DNA from 2 places in the Lactococcus muris genome. Region 2 is predicted to be linked to the other one. Evidence: predicted binding sites of a transcription regulator. Region 2 holds the regulator's gene; the other holds the start of a gene.
The links. The regulator NrdR, encoded in region 2, represses ribonucleotide reductase genes. The targets are predictions, from matches to a motif close to ACACNATATATNGTGT.

Region 1 (7,376 bases), on a different contig from region 2:
TCTTGTGGTTTTGGATTATTCATCGGTCTTTACTCCTATCTCTATTTTATCTGAAATTTATCAATTCATTCCCCAATCACAATGAGGAGGAGGACACTCAGACAATTCTCCTGGGAATTACCGCCCGTCATTAGTACCTTTAGGGGCAATAATAGCAGCATATGACGCTAGAAATCAAAAACGACATTTTTTTGATTCCCAGCTAATAAGGGGCTCAGACAAGGCCCTATCGGGATTGGCGTCTATCATTAGTGGCTTTAGCCACAATGATAGCAGCACATTAAAAAACGAGCAATTCTCACGAAACTACTCATTATATTATACTACTTTTTAGACTAAATCATTTGATTTTCTTTGCTCACGGCGTGCAATAAACGGAAGAAGCATACCCAGAAGAATTAAAACGACAGGAGTCAGGATATTTGAAGTCAATTGAAACCACCATGCAGATGGATTTGCAGCGAAATCAACTTTTGGTACCATCCCAAGGACACATGCTAGCAAAGTAAACAAGAAACACCAAACGCCTGCCAACATTGCCAAACGTTTTTGCTTAATAAATTTGTATTCAGAAGTAAAGTGTTTCATCGCACGGTTAAGCATGATGAAGGCGAAGAATACCCACATATAGCGCATCGGCATCACGACAGAGTTTAGGTTTGTCAGCCATTTGACCAGTTCGTTCATGTTTCCAATTCCAAGCAGTGGCATTAAAATAACGATACTCACCAAAATCCCTGTCAATACGAAACCATTAATCAACGTTCCTTTAGCAGTTGTTTTACGCAACCAAGCTGGAACAAATTGTGGGTCCGCATCCGCAAGCAAGATACGCAATGGCGCATCAATTGAAAAAGCAAGTGCAGCAATTTGACCGATACCTTGCGTAAGGGCATAAACATACATTAAACTATTGCCAATGCCGTAGTGTTCTCCCAGCATCTGGAAGGCGGCATAGGCTCCATTTGCCATCAAGTCCTCTGGAAGATTTCCACTTGTAAAGAGCATCCCCATCGCTATTGAACCAAGAATAGCACAGACTCCTACCATAGCAGCCAATATAATCATCGCTTTTGGAAACTCGCGCGCTGGACTCTTCATTTGGTTAACATAGGGTGATATCTTTTCTGCACCACCAACTGCAAAAACCAGCATTGAGATTGTCGTAAAGTAGCTAAAGTCAAACTTAGGAATATAAGTACTGATATTCCCCATATCTGGTGTCGCAATAGCAAAGTTTTTCGAGATAAATGGGACACTAACTGCCATAACAATAAAGAGTAAACTCATGACAAACATTGCTGTTCCGGCAAGACCCCCAATGACTTTAAGCGTGTTTAACCCTTTGGTTGCAAGCCAGAGGAAAAGTAAGAAAATAAGCAGGGAAAGGACAGCCACAAGCGGAACTGACATCAAACTTACCAGTTGACCATCTCCTCGACCAATCCAGCCAAAGGCAATTAAAATAGCTTGAGGTTTTTGTGCCAAGTAAGGAATATGCACTACCCAATACGTCCATGCTGCATAATAAGCCAAACGTTTTGTGGAAGTTCGCTCAACCCATGAACTCACTCCTCCTTTACTGTCTTTAAAAGTTGACCCTAGCTGACCAACAATAAGTGCGTAAGGGACAAAATAAAGCGCCAGAATCAAAATCCATGAGGTCACAACAGTAATCCCTTGCTGGGCAAAGTTATTAACCACATTTCCCATCCCCCAAACCATGTTGAAGGCAATAAATGCGACGGTAAACCATCTGATTTTTTTAGTGTCCATATGACTCCTTAAATTTTTTTCACTCTGCGGACAAGACAGAGTATTTTTCAGATATTTAATTAAAAAAGCGGTTACACTAAGATTATAGAACAAAACTTAAGTACTGTCAATTTCATATCTAAAAATTCCCTAACAACCTAACCCCCACTCCCTTCCTATACTCTGATATGAAAGAAACTGGAAAAAATGTAGAAAATTGACTGATTCTAACACAAAATGCCAAAATAAAAAAACGTTCAACTGCAGGACTCTTTGGAACCCAGTTGAACATTTTTTATGTTTTAAAATCTCGTCTATTTTCTAGCCTTTATTTCACAAATTTACTTTTAACATGATCCACTTCTTCACTATCAATACTCTCCCCATCTCGGAGAACACCTACTGAACCATTCATGTGCTTCACTCGCGATGATATTTCTTTATGACGCCCATGAACCATTGGTCTTGCTTGAGGATTTCCAAGATAGCCACAGGTACGTTTCACAACATCGCAAGTTTGAGGATTTGTATTTCCACATTGTGGACATTTAAAACCTCGCTCTGTCGCTGTGAAATCACCTTCGAAACCACATTCATAGCAGTGGTCGATAGGTGCATTTGTTCCCAGATAGCCGATACGGTCATAAGCAAAGTCCCAAACAGCTTCAAGCGCACGAGGATTTTGTTGAATCATTGGATATTCAGCATAATGGATAAATCCGCCATTTGCATAAACGGGGTAATCTTTTTCAAACTCCAATTTTTCAAATGGTGTTGGATTTTTACGTACATCATAGTGGAAACTGTTGGTATAGTAATCTTTGTCAGTAATGTCAGCCACTGAGCCAAATTTTTCTTTGTCCATACGGCAGAAACGGTCTGTCAGACTTTCACTTGGTGTAGAATACACTGAGAAATGATAACCCGTTTCTTTACTCCAGTCTTTACACTCTTGATTCATGCTTTTCACTATTTCAAGAGTAAAGTCTTTTGCTTCCTTATTGTTTTCCCAGGTTGGTCCATAAAAACTTGTCGCAACTTCATAAAGCCCGATATAGCCAAGAGAAACAGTTGCCCGATCATTTTTATAAAGTTCGTCTACTGAGTCTTCCGCATTCAAGCGGCCCAAAGCTCCATTCATAAAGAGGATAGGCGCATTTTTGGGTTGAGCTTCCTTTGCCCGGTTGACACGGAAGACCAAAGCATCTTTAGCAATCGCAATGCGTTCATCAAAGATTTCCCAGAACTTTTCTTTATCGCCTGCTGCTTCCAGAGCAATACGCGGGAGATTAACCGTAACAACACCGAGATTGCTACGTCCAGCTGTAACATCCCTGCCATTTTCATCTTTCCAGCCATGAAGGAAACTACGGCAACCCATGCTGGCTTTAAATGAGCCTGTCAGTTCAACAATCTTATCATAAGATAAGATATCTGGATACATCCGCTTTGTCGCGCATTCCAGCGCTAAGTTCTTAATATCATAGTTCGGGGTTCCCACCTCAAGGTTGAGCCCACGTTTGAGTGTAAAGATTAACTTAGGGAAGATTGCTGTACGGTGTTCCTTACCTAAACCACCGATACGTACTTTCAAAATTGCTTTTTGAATTTCACGTGCATACCAGTCTTCTCCCAAACCAAATCCAACTGTGACAAACGGCGTTTGCCCATTCGAAGTGAAAAGCGTGTTGATTTCATATTCCAAAGACTGCATAGCATCATAGATGTCTTTTTTGGTCTTTGCTTTAGCATATGCTTCACGTTTTTCAGGCTGCTCAATCCACTCTTCCGCATCTTTTAAATGCTTCGCATAGTTCAATTTTGCATAAGGTGCCAAAATTTCATCAGCACGGTCAAATGAACAACCACCATATTGCGAACTCGCTACGTTTGCGATAATTTGTGAAGCTTGAGCTGTCGCTGTTTGAATAGATTTAGGTGAATCCACCTGTGCATTCCCTAGTTTAAAGCCATTTTCAAACATATTTTTAAAGTTAATCAAACAGCAATTTGACATGGTTGTAAAAGGAGAGTAATCCAAATCATGGTAGTGAATTTCTCCTTTTTGATGGGCATTAGCCACATGAGGAGGAAGCATCTTCAAGCCAATTGCTTTAGAAACTGCTCCTGCTGTCAGGTCACGTTGTGTATTAAAAACATCACTGTCCTTGTTGGCATTCTCGTTAACAACTGTGTGATCTTTGTTGATAAGCTTTTCGATAGTAAAGTTAATATCTGTGGCTTTACTTCTTTCAAGATCGCGCTGTGTACGATATGTCGTATAAACCTCTGCCCATTTTGTTTCCCCGAGTTCCATCAAGATATGCTCAACGATACTCTGAATTTCATAAATCTTTACATTGTCCGTGAAACGTGTAAAAATTTCGTGAACCACACGATCACAGATTTCAGCGATACGTGTCTCCGAAACTGGTGGTATCACCTCATCACCAGCCTTTTTTAAAGCATCAAAAATTTTGCTGCTGTCGAACTTTACAGAACGTCCATCACGTTTTATAACGCTAATTTCTTGAACCTCTACCAGGCTTTCTTCAACCACCTTCATTGATTTGCTCTCCTATTTTTTTAATTCCTTGCCTTCTATTCTATCAAATAACTTTTGCTTTTTCCACTATATATAGTATCTATTTTCATGAAAATAAAAGAAAGCACACTATATATAGTGTTACAAGGAAAAATAAAAAGAGCTGATCCATGTGCTCTTCTTTATTCATTGATAATATGAATTTGGCAAGATTTCATTGTTTCCAGCGCTGCACCGTGACTTTCAGGCGTGACCCCAGCACAACAAGAGGCATCTACAATAATTTTCACTTCAGGTGCAAAAGATTTAATCAGCATTGCATTTGAAATCACACAGATATCCGTACAGATACCAATGAGTTCTACCTGTTCAACCCTCTCATCCCTAATGTATTCTGCAAGCTGTATTGAACCGAAAATATTTTTTTCAAAGACCCGTTTAAAGCCTACCTGAGCTTCTTTTCGAATTTCCCAACCCTTTGTTCCTTTTTGACAATGAAGCACGGGCAGATTCTTTCCTTCTTGCGTTGTTAAGTAGTCTTCAAAGTGTGTGTCTTGTGTCGCCAAGCGTTCACTCTCTTTATAAGTATTAAGCTTCTCAACCACTCTCGGAACAATAGTTTGTGCTTCAGCTGTTCCCAAAGAGCCATCTATAAAGTCATTTTGAAAGTCAATCAGTACCAGTAGTTTTTTCATATGCAAAGTGTAACATACCGCCTCAATAAGGTCAACTGCTTCATAGATAGAAAATGAATTAAGGAGCACTCAGTTCTCAGCTTTTGTACTAGATAAAGATTGTAATCCCCAATTGCTCCAAGGAAACTAACATGTTTCATCAAAGCTATTACAGCCGTATCTGTTCTACCGAAAATGACCGTTCTCCCCTGTTTTGACTTGTATAAGCTCTCTATCCAAAAATGAAGTTTTCGTATTCATTTATCTGTAAAAATATTATATAATTATTAATATAAAGGGGCTGCAAACGTACAACCACTGCTGGGATAAAAGAGCTTGTATAGGAATAGGAGGAGGGTGCCTTAGAAGTAAGGAATAAACCAGCAGCCCTTTTTCCGTAAATAAGCTTTGGATAAGAAACGTGTATGACTCACGATAAACGGTTATAGGCATATCCCTTCTCCTTAAAACTCTCAACTGTGGCATCTCGCTTTTAGAAAAACTCTATATGCCATGCTTATTAAAAGCGTGAAACATAGAGGTGTACTAGGGATAAAAAAACAAGTAGGAGGTTCGTTATGAAATGCAAAACAATAATGGAAAATATCGTTTCTGAAAACAGCTCATCTGTATTCGATAAAAAAGTAAATGCTTTTCTAAAAGAACTGGCGGATGACGGTTACTACGTTTTAGAACAGCAGTTTCAGCATACTCGCTCAAGTTTAGCCGTATCAATTATTTATAGTACGAAACCAAAAAAAGAGGAGCTTTAGTCTAGTATGATTGGCAGATAGGAGAGCTTGACTTGCTAGATGCCTTGTCATATCTCAAATTATGCTCAATCATTTTGCTTCCGCCTTAGCCAATGACTTTACTAATCCCACACAAAAAACGCTCAGTTATAGCACTCCTGTGCAAACTTTGAGCGTTTTTCCCATTTTATCAATGGTATTTCTTATCTAAATGGCTATAAATAGGAAGACCAATTAATGTAAAGATGACACCAACTAAGGCTGGAATTTGATTACTCATATAGTCTGAGCTGATCAAAGTCATGAACAAGATGAAGACACCACCGCCGATTGCAATAATTGGGATAATCGGATAGAGTGGCACCTTGTATGGTCGTGCCAGTTCTGGCTCTTTCTTACGCAAGATAAATACCGTAATAAAGACCATAGTATAGAAAATCCAAATTACAAATATCAACATATTTGTAAGGAAATCAAAGGCATCGCTTGAGAACATAGTCACAACCAACATGATTGCAGCAATAGCAACTTGAAGTATACCTGAATTTACTGGAACACCACTTGTTGAAAGTTTTTGGAAAGTTTTCCAAAATGGGAAAGACTTTTCTGTCGCCAAGGCATAAGAAGCACGCATACCTGTCATAGAATAGCCGTTGATTGTTCCATAAACAGATATCAAGATACCAATGGTAACAAGTTTACCTCCCATGCCCCCAAATATCTTATCGGCTACCATAGCAGGAAGATTAGGATTATTTTCCATCAATGTTGGGATACCTAAAGTACGGATGTAGGCCGCGTTAACAAAGATATAGACAAACATGATAGCAACAATCCCGAGGATAATCGCACGTGGCAAATGTTTCGCTGGATTTTTCATTTCTCCAGCGATATTTCCTGCATAAATCCAACCATCATAGGCAAACATTGTAGCCAGCAAACCTGAACCAATAGCTGAAGCCAACGACAAGTTTTGCCCTGCTTGGATTGGCAGAAGCTGAAACTCAACCCCACCGGGACGAAGTAAGCCAACGATAACAATCAAGGCGATTGGGATAAGCTTAATTACGGTTGTTACTGATTGTAAAGCACCACCAGCTTTTGAACTGATAAAGTTAATCAAGGTAACTGAAACAGCTGCAATAACACCAACAATAGCTGTATTGGCCGCACTCACGTTCATTCCAAACAAATTCAAAAATTGTGTTCCAAACACGACAGCAAGCGCTGCAATATTTGCGGGGAAGTATATGATTGATTGTGCCCAGCCTAAGAGAAAGGACCAGCGTTTACCAAAACCACGTTGGATATAACGTATCATCCCACCTGTTTCTGGAATAGCTGCTGCAAGCTCTGCAGCAGTTAACCCACCACAAATCGAAATAATACCACCAAGTACCCAAACCAATATGTGTAATCCAGCCTGGCCCGTCAGTTCCGCAACTCGACCTGCTTTAAAGAATACACCTGCACCAATAACCGTGCCCATTACCGTCGTAAGGGCAGGAAAGAAACCAAGCGTACGCTTCATTTCATTTTTTTGTTCCATAAGAGCTCCTCTTTAAAAGATAAATTTTGACAAGATTAATATTGTCTTAACGTTGATTACTAAAATTAGCATTAGAGAGTAATCTCGAAACCGATTACTCT
Region 2 (7,376 bases):
AGCCTGACTTTCGAGAATATTCTAGACTAACCGTTCCCTTGTTTAGTTGTTGTCGTAGCTTTTTAATGTCAGATAAAACTGTGTTGCGGCTTACATTGAGCAGACTCTGAAAGTTACTTGTGGACAGTGCGGAAAGTTTGGAGAAGACAAGCAGATAAATCAAACATTGTCTTTTAGACTCGCTTAAAGTAAGAGCATATTCGTCTATATTAAATCGGACAGCTTCAAAATTTTCCAACCGCTCTGGAAGTGCCAAGACATCGTCTCTAAATTCCAATGGTCTTTGTTTTTGATCTTGCAACGCACGATTCAACTCACTAAGTTGCCTGTGAAATTCCTGACTCTTAAGGCCTGTAAGTTCAAGAATTTTTTCCAGTTTCCAAAAACGTCTTTCTGAAAACAATAGGATATCTAAGTTATAACTAAGCATCTTTTTTCCTCACATCTAAATTATAACGCACTTTAAGTGCATAAAATGACAACTTCAGCACAAAATAAGAAAACGTTTTCTTTATAGATTGGACTCTTCTATAAAAAATGACGTTTTCCTCTATGTTAAAAATCGCTTCGATAAAAAGCGATTTTTATTATGAAATAAAAAGTTTCGAAAAGCTAAAGCTTAAACAATGTCAATGCCATGCAAAGCTGCAAAAAATGGGACTTGACTCAGATTGACTTTAATATTTTTGGCCAGTTCTGGACTGACATCCAGCCTTTCAAATTGATTAGTTGAAAAGTCAATACCCGCTAAGGAAGTCTCCCAAAAATTGGCCTTCTCTAAATCATTATCCTCAAACCTTACGTGCTTAAATTGACTTGCAATAAAAAGACTTTCTTTTAACGTATTGCCAGAAAAACGCACATTTTTCAAACGGGCACTTGAAAAATTCGCATAGTTAAGTAAACTGTTCTGAAATTGAACATCTTGCAAAAAAGACTGGGCGAACTCTGTTCCAAGAAGTTTACAATCCTTAAAAACGCAGCGGTAAAAACCAAATTTGGAAAACTTAAGGTTTGAAAAGTCACATTTTTCAAATACACAGTCTGTAAATTCTAAATCCGCTTCCACAGACAATTCAAAGCTTACATTTTGCAAATGACAGCTGCTAAATAATTGTCTATCAGCTATATCTATTTCTTGGTTTTTTAAGTGCACTTGATAAGCTTCATTATCTTCTAAATCTTTAAAATCTACAACTTCAAGTTCAGTTGGTAGTTTTGGAGGCAAGATTCCTTTCATAAAAGTCCCTTCACCGTAAGATTTTCCCTTGTTGAAGGATTTTCTGGTTTTCCCCATTGGTCAACCATTCGACTCGACCAAGTTGAGTTTAAGCGGCGCGCTCCAGCATAATCATCTTGGACCTTATCATATTGGCGAAGGACTTCTTCATCTTGCTCAATATATTTTTCTGGGAAAACAAGAGCATCATAAGGCAAGCGAGGCTTGACTGCGTTTACACGTGCTGGTTTCCCCAAGGCAATAGCAAAAATCGGATAGGTATAGTCTGGAAGATTCAAAAGTTCAGAAATCTCACTGGACTGCTCTCGAATCAGACCAACCATGACACCACCATAGCCAAGCGATTGTGCAGCAAGTAAGGTGTTTTGTCCCGCCACGGCAGCATCAACTGACGTGATAAGAAGAGACTCTACACCTTCTGGTTGGAACGTTCCGCCATTCATTTCTACAGCTGTTTTGGCACGATGAAGATCACCTACAAAAACCAAAAAAGCGGCACAGTTCTTAATTGCTTTTTGCGGTTGCTGCGCGAAGATAGCTTCTTTTTGCTCTTGAGATTGCACAACAACAATAGAGTAAGACTGAAAATTTTTCCAGTTTGGCGCTGCACGTCCTGCATCAATAATTGTTTTTAATATTTGTTCAGGAATTTTTTCTTCTGTAAAATTACGGACAGAACTGTGTTGCATCATCAGATTAATTGTTTCATTCATGACGTCGATTTGCTCCTTCTAAACGAACTTCATTTGCCAAATATTTTACACGTTCCATCACACGTTTGGCCGGCCATATCTCATCTGCTTTTTTTGTTTCAGCCAAATGTAGCTCAAGTTCTGTCATATTTAAGTTTGATGTGAAAAATGTTGGTAAGTTTTCTTGCATTCGGTGCTGTAATATAACCTGTAAGATACTGTCACGCACCCAAGCATTATTCAGTTCAGCTCCGATGTCATCCAAGACCAAGACTTCTACTTTTTTGATTTCATTCACCCAGTACTTGGCATTATCAAAGTCTAGGTCAGAAATAAAGGTCGGATAATGCAGCAGAGTAGTTGAAATACCTTTTTTGGCTAACTCATTCGCCATGGCAGCCATGAGGTAAGATTTTCCAACACCAAAATCTCCATAAATGTAGAGGCCCTTTTCTTTTGGATAATTGTCGATGAAGTTTTCTACCTTGCGGAAAAGATCAAACTGATTTTGATTGTCGGTCAATACATCCGCATAAAAATCGATCTGCTTCATCTCTCTAGGCAAGCCGATGATCTGAACACGGCGGAGTTGATTGCTTGCTTCTTGACGACGGGCAAGCTCTGCTGTCGTCTGATAAGAAACATCTGCATAACCGTGATTCATAATCAAGACAGGTTCATAGCCATCGGCCGCCATCTTCTCATGTTTTTCGAATTTTTTTCGCTCTTTGACAAATTCATAAAACTTAGAATAGCTACGCTGTACTTCATCTTCAGTCATTTGATTTTCTGAAATAAAAGCTTGAACCTGCTCATTTTTCATGACTTCAGACACAAGTTTATCGAAATTCCCACGTACATCTGGGCGCTTACTCAAAAGTTCTCCGATTGATTCCATGTTCACTTCTCCTCTCTGTCCTTGCGACGTGAAGCCTTATATTGCTCAAATTTTGCAATATCTTCCGCACTGGTCGTATTTACATAGCTGGCGTTCGACCATTCCGGTGCTTTTTTCACCAATTTTCCCTGATTTTTATGACTTTTATTGTTCTTTTGTCTTTCATCGGCCTTTTGCTGATGCTCCAAGATACGTTTTACCGCCGCTTCAGCATTATAAACTTTATGACGCAGCCAGTCATTGGCCAGCGTGTTCACAAAACTTGAGTTGAGGCTTGATTTTCCCTGCTGAATGAGCACATAATGAATCAAAATATTTTGAACTTGATCTGCTATATTTTGCTTGGTCAAACGATTAAGAATTTTCATTTCTTCCTGTGAGGCAAAGCCACCCGTTTGCTGTTTCAGCTTACTTAAGAAATCAGCAGGAGTTACTTCTTTACTGATAACAATCAAGTCTTGAAAGCCTTTAGGAAATTCAGACAAGGACGGCACGGGCTCAGACTTTCCAGCCAGCATGCTCGCAAGGTGAGCTATGTTCAAAGTCTTATCTGCATTGGCTGTTTGTTCTGCGGCTTTAAACAGTTCATACCAATTTAGGTCAAATTTTTCAGCTAGACTGTAGAGCGATAAAATATCTTGATTTTCATTAGAAAAAGTCAAATGCTGACTTTCCATAATGCTCTTAAAGGAAGTGAGATCAAATTTTTCTGGTTGAGCAAGCTTACTGCTCCTTTCAAACTTGACAGAATAAACTTCATGGAATTTTTTAGTAATTTCCAACGCATTGGGTTCATTTTTCTGAGCAAGCGCTTGAACTTTATTTTCACCAATTCGCGAAATTAATAACTGCTTATAGAAATCGTCTGCCAAAAATTCCTCAAAACTCAAAGGGCTTTTAAGCTCTAAAAAATAGCCAGGTTGTTGGTCAAAAACCCGAACCAGTCCAATCCCTGAAAGCTTGTCTAGCGCGTCAATGAAGGGATTGAGACCAAAATCAAGGTACTCCAAAAAATGAGAAATCTTGCCCGTCGAAAAAACGCGCAAGAGTTGATAAAGTCCAAATGCATCTCGACCAATGATTGGTAAATAAAGCAGCGAAAAAGTATCGGCATCAAAGCTGATTTTTCCTCGATTTAGAATAGAAAATGAATCACCTGGTCTCATAGTTCATCCTTTTATTTCTCTTTTTACAACCGTTAGTCTTTTTTGGTAATCTTTTTAAGTAAATCTTCGATTTCACTTACATCTTTAAATGAGCGATAAACACTGGCAAAACGCACATAAGTAATGTCATCCAAATTCATCAGTTCTTCCATGACAAATTCGCCAATGACTTCTGTACGTACTTCATTTTTTTCTAACTGACGTACTCTTTGTTCAACACGATCAACCAGTTTTTCTATAGCTTCACTGCTTACTGGACGTTTACGTGCACTGCGGACGACTCCTGTGATGATTTTATCACGGTTAAAGACTTCACGTGTATCGTCGCGCTTAATGACCAAAAGCGGCATTTCTTCAATACGCTCAAAAGTTGTGAAGCGATTTCCACAGCTTTCACATTCACGACGACGACGAATCATATTATCTGCTTGGCGTGAATCCACTACTCGTGACGATTCAGATTGACATTTTGGACATCTCATAGCTTAACCTCTCTTTGGGAATTTTGCTTCTAAACGGTAAATCACCTGCCCCTTACTTGAGAATTTTGCTTCATACTCTGTCATTACATTGACTCCGGCAAATTCTTCATCTGCGTGCAAGTCCAACCATACTTTTTCTAAAATCATACCATACTGGCTCATGCTTGCCAAAGAATATTCGAAAAGTCCACGATTATCTGTTTTAAAGTGGATTTCACCTTCTTTAGGCAATATTTGTTCATAAGTTTCTAAGAAAGACTTATAAGTCAACCGACGTTTTTCATGACGTTTCTTGGGCCAAGGATCACTGAAGTTAAGATAAACGCGTGACACCTCCGCATCTTCAAAATACTCTGTTAGAGCCGCGCCATCAACTAACATCATCTGTACGTTAGGGAGGTTGGCTTCTAAAGCTTTGTCCAAGGCATATGACAGCACAGATAATTGCATATCAATAGCGATGTAGTTTATGTCTGGATGTTGCGCAGCCATCCCTGTAATAAAAGCCCCTTTGCCACATCCAACTTCAATATGAATGGGATGATTATTTCCAAAGCGTTCTGCCCAGCGCCCCTTGAAGTCTGCTGGGTTTTCTACAACAACATGTGCGTTATTTTCTAAGTGCTCCGCAGCACCTTTACGATTTCTTACGCGCATTTTTTCTCCTATTTATTGAAAAAATAAGAAGGCAAGCCTCCTGATTTTATTATCTAATTTTTAAAACAAGCGACAAAAATCCTGAAAACGTGATATTTCTTGTTCCGTTTCCTTAATCTGATCCCTCGCCATATACTCTGATATTTGACGCAAAAACGAAAGTTTCCCATACCATATCAACTCACTTTTAATATTTGCTGCCACACCATAACCTGAGTCAAGCAACCATTTTTCCCACTCTTCTGGTTTTATATAATGTGTCAAGACGTGAGCTATATCGACAAGAGGACTGCTCAAAAGTACTGTATCCCAATCTACAAGGTACACTTTATCACTTTCGTCATCCACCAACCAATTCTTGTGGTTCACATCACCATGAACTACAGCAATATCTGTTGCTTTTAATTCCGGAAGAGTTTCAGACAGCTCAATAACAACATTTGCCAAAAAACCATTCGTCTCAAAAATTGAGCTCTTACTCAGCACCTGCTCCAAAAGATCTGCAGGAAACAAAATCTCGTTATCTAGCTTTCTACAGGCTTCGATAAGCTTTTCACTTTGATGCAGATGACGCAAGATTTTGCCAATACGAGAATCATTCATCTCATTCGGTTTCAAAGTATGACCGTTAATCCAAGGCTGAGCAGCTAACATGTCACCTTCTGCCGTACGCTTCGTCCATAAGACCTGTGGCGTAATCCCCTCAAGGTAGACACTTGTCAAAAAGGGGCTGCAGTTTTTTTTGATAAAAACACGCTTATTGTCGCTTTCACCAACAAAAGCATTTCCTGAACCACCTTTGACAGGTATCATTGATAAACTTGAAGATGTCATGTTTACTCCTTTCTTTGGATTTATTTGTTTTTTGTTTGAGAAGTTTTCTAGTAGTGAGTGGTCATAGAACCACCTGCAATAATGTCTAGTGCTTGCTTAAGCTCCTACGGAGACCTTGTATTCACAAGACATTGTAAGCAGTGGTCTACCATTCTGCGGATTGCACAGCGCTAAAGTACTGGCAATCTTACTACCAGAGAACTTCTCGAAAATCCCCCTGCAGGGTGAGCCGCTACGTGAAGTGATTGAATGTTGCAAAGCAAAGTCGACCATTGAGCTTCTATCTAGAGTTTAACTCATCCAACAGTGCTTTAGAAAATTTTTCAAATAAATAAATGAGCGAAACAAATTATTTATTTGGATAGTGAATCAAAATAGTTTGTGTCAAAATGTCCGCATATTGGTAAGACTCTGTTACTTTCGGTCCACGTGTTGGGATGTTTTCAATAATAAAGTGTGTGGCATAAGTCTCGATCAAGTTAACCTTATGACGATTTTCACGTTTACGTCCAAATTGTGATGTAATTTCAATGGTTTGACCAACATGTTCTTCAACTTGTTTTCTGATATCGACGATTTTTCCTACTTCTTGACTTTGATTTTGGTTATCCATTTTACTCTCCAATTTTTCTCTAGAAATGCAAAGGCAGGCGTTTTTCGCCTAGCCTACCATTTTAAATTTTAAATCTTATCCATTATAACATGAATGCTACTAGAAATGCTAGTCTGCATATCGATTATCAATGCTGGCAAATTTATTGTATTCCTTTAGGAAGAGCAGTTCGACTGTACCACGACTTCCTGAACGGTTTTTTTCGATAATTACTTCAACCTTATTGTCCACTTCTGCGATATCATTAAAGTCATCGTCATCTTCCCCCCCTGCACGCTCATAATAATCGTCCCGATAGAGAAAGGCAACGATATCAGCATCTTGCTCGATTGACCCTGATTCACGAATATCTGATAAAACAGGTCGTTTATCCTGACGCTGTTCCACTCCACGTGAAAGCTGACTCAAAGCGATGACAGGAACTTTTAACTCTTTTGCCAAAATTTTCAACTGACGCGAAATTTCCGAAACTTCTTGTTGACGGTTTTCACGGCCTGTCCCTGAAATTAGCTGCAAATAGTCAATCACTATGAGTCCCAAATTTCCGGTTTCTTGAGCCAACTTGCGTGAACGTGCACGAATCTCTGTAATTTTAATGCCAGGTGTATCATCGATGTAAATACTGGCTTTTGAGAGCGTTCCCATAGCAATAAAGTATTGATTCCACTCTTCGTCGTTGAGTTGACCCGTGCGCAGATTATGGGATTCAATCGTCCCTTCAGCAGCCAACATCCGGTTAACTAAGCTTTCCGCCCCCATTTCTAATGAGAAGATGGCGACTGTCTTGTCCTGTT

Region 1: the regulator NrdR is predicted to act here: its motif matches at 4,427-4,442, upstream of nrdD (anaerobic ribonucleoside-triphosphate reductase).

What each region holds. Positions count from the first base shown of each region.
Region 1 covers NZ_BAAFQO010000009.1:74,285-81,660, forward strand. The annotation lists gene nrdG (anaerobic ribonucleoside-triphosphate reductase activating protein) at 1-23, opposite strand, end outside; gene ACGHCK_RS06740 (APC family permease) at 331-1,776, opposite strand; gene nrdD (anaerobic ribonucleoside-triphosphate reductase) at 2,084-4,321, opposite strand; gene ACGHCK_RS06750 (cysteine hydrolase family protein) at 4,483-4,995, opposite strand; gene ACGHCK_RS06755 (hypothetical protein) at 5,553-5,747, shown strand; gene ACGHCK_RS06760 (APC family permease) at 5,917-7,275, opposite strand.
Region 2 covers NZ_BAAFQO010000001.1:71,116-78,491, forward strand. The annotation lists gene ACGHCK_RS00295 (BglG family transcription antiterminator) at 1-430, opposite strand, end outside; gene ACGHCK_RS00300 (pentapeptide repeat-containing protein) at 620-1,240, opposite strand; gene ACGHCK_RS00305 (NADPH-dependent oxidoreductase) at 1,237-1,953, opposite strand; gene dnaI (primosomal protein DnaI) at 1,946-2,830, opposite strand; gene ACGHCK_RS00315 (DnaD domain protein) at 2,833-3,996, opposite strand; gene nrdR (transcriptional regulator NrdR) at 4,029-4,478, opposite strand; gene trmB (tRNA (guanosine(46)-N7)-methyltransferase TrmB) at 4,482-5,135, opposite strand; gene ACGHCK_RS00330 (phosphotransferase family protein) at 5,196-5,969, opposite strand; gene ACGHCK_RS00335 (Veg family protein) at 6,319-6,582, opposite strand; gene dnaB (replicative DNA helicase) at 6,691-7,376, opposite strand, start outside.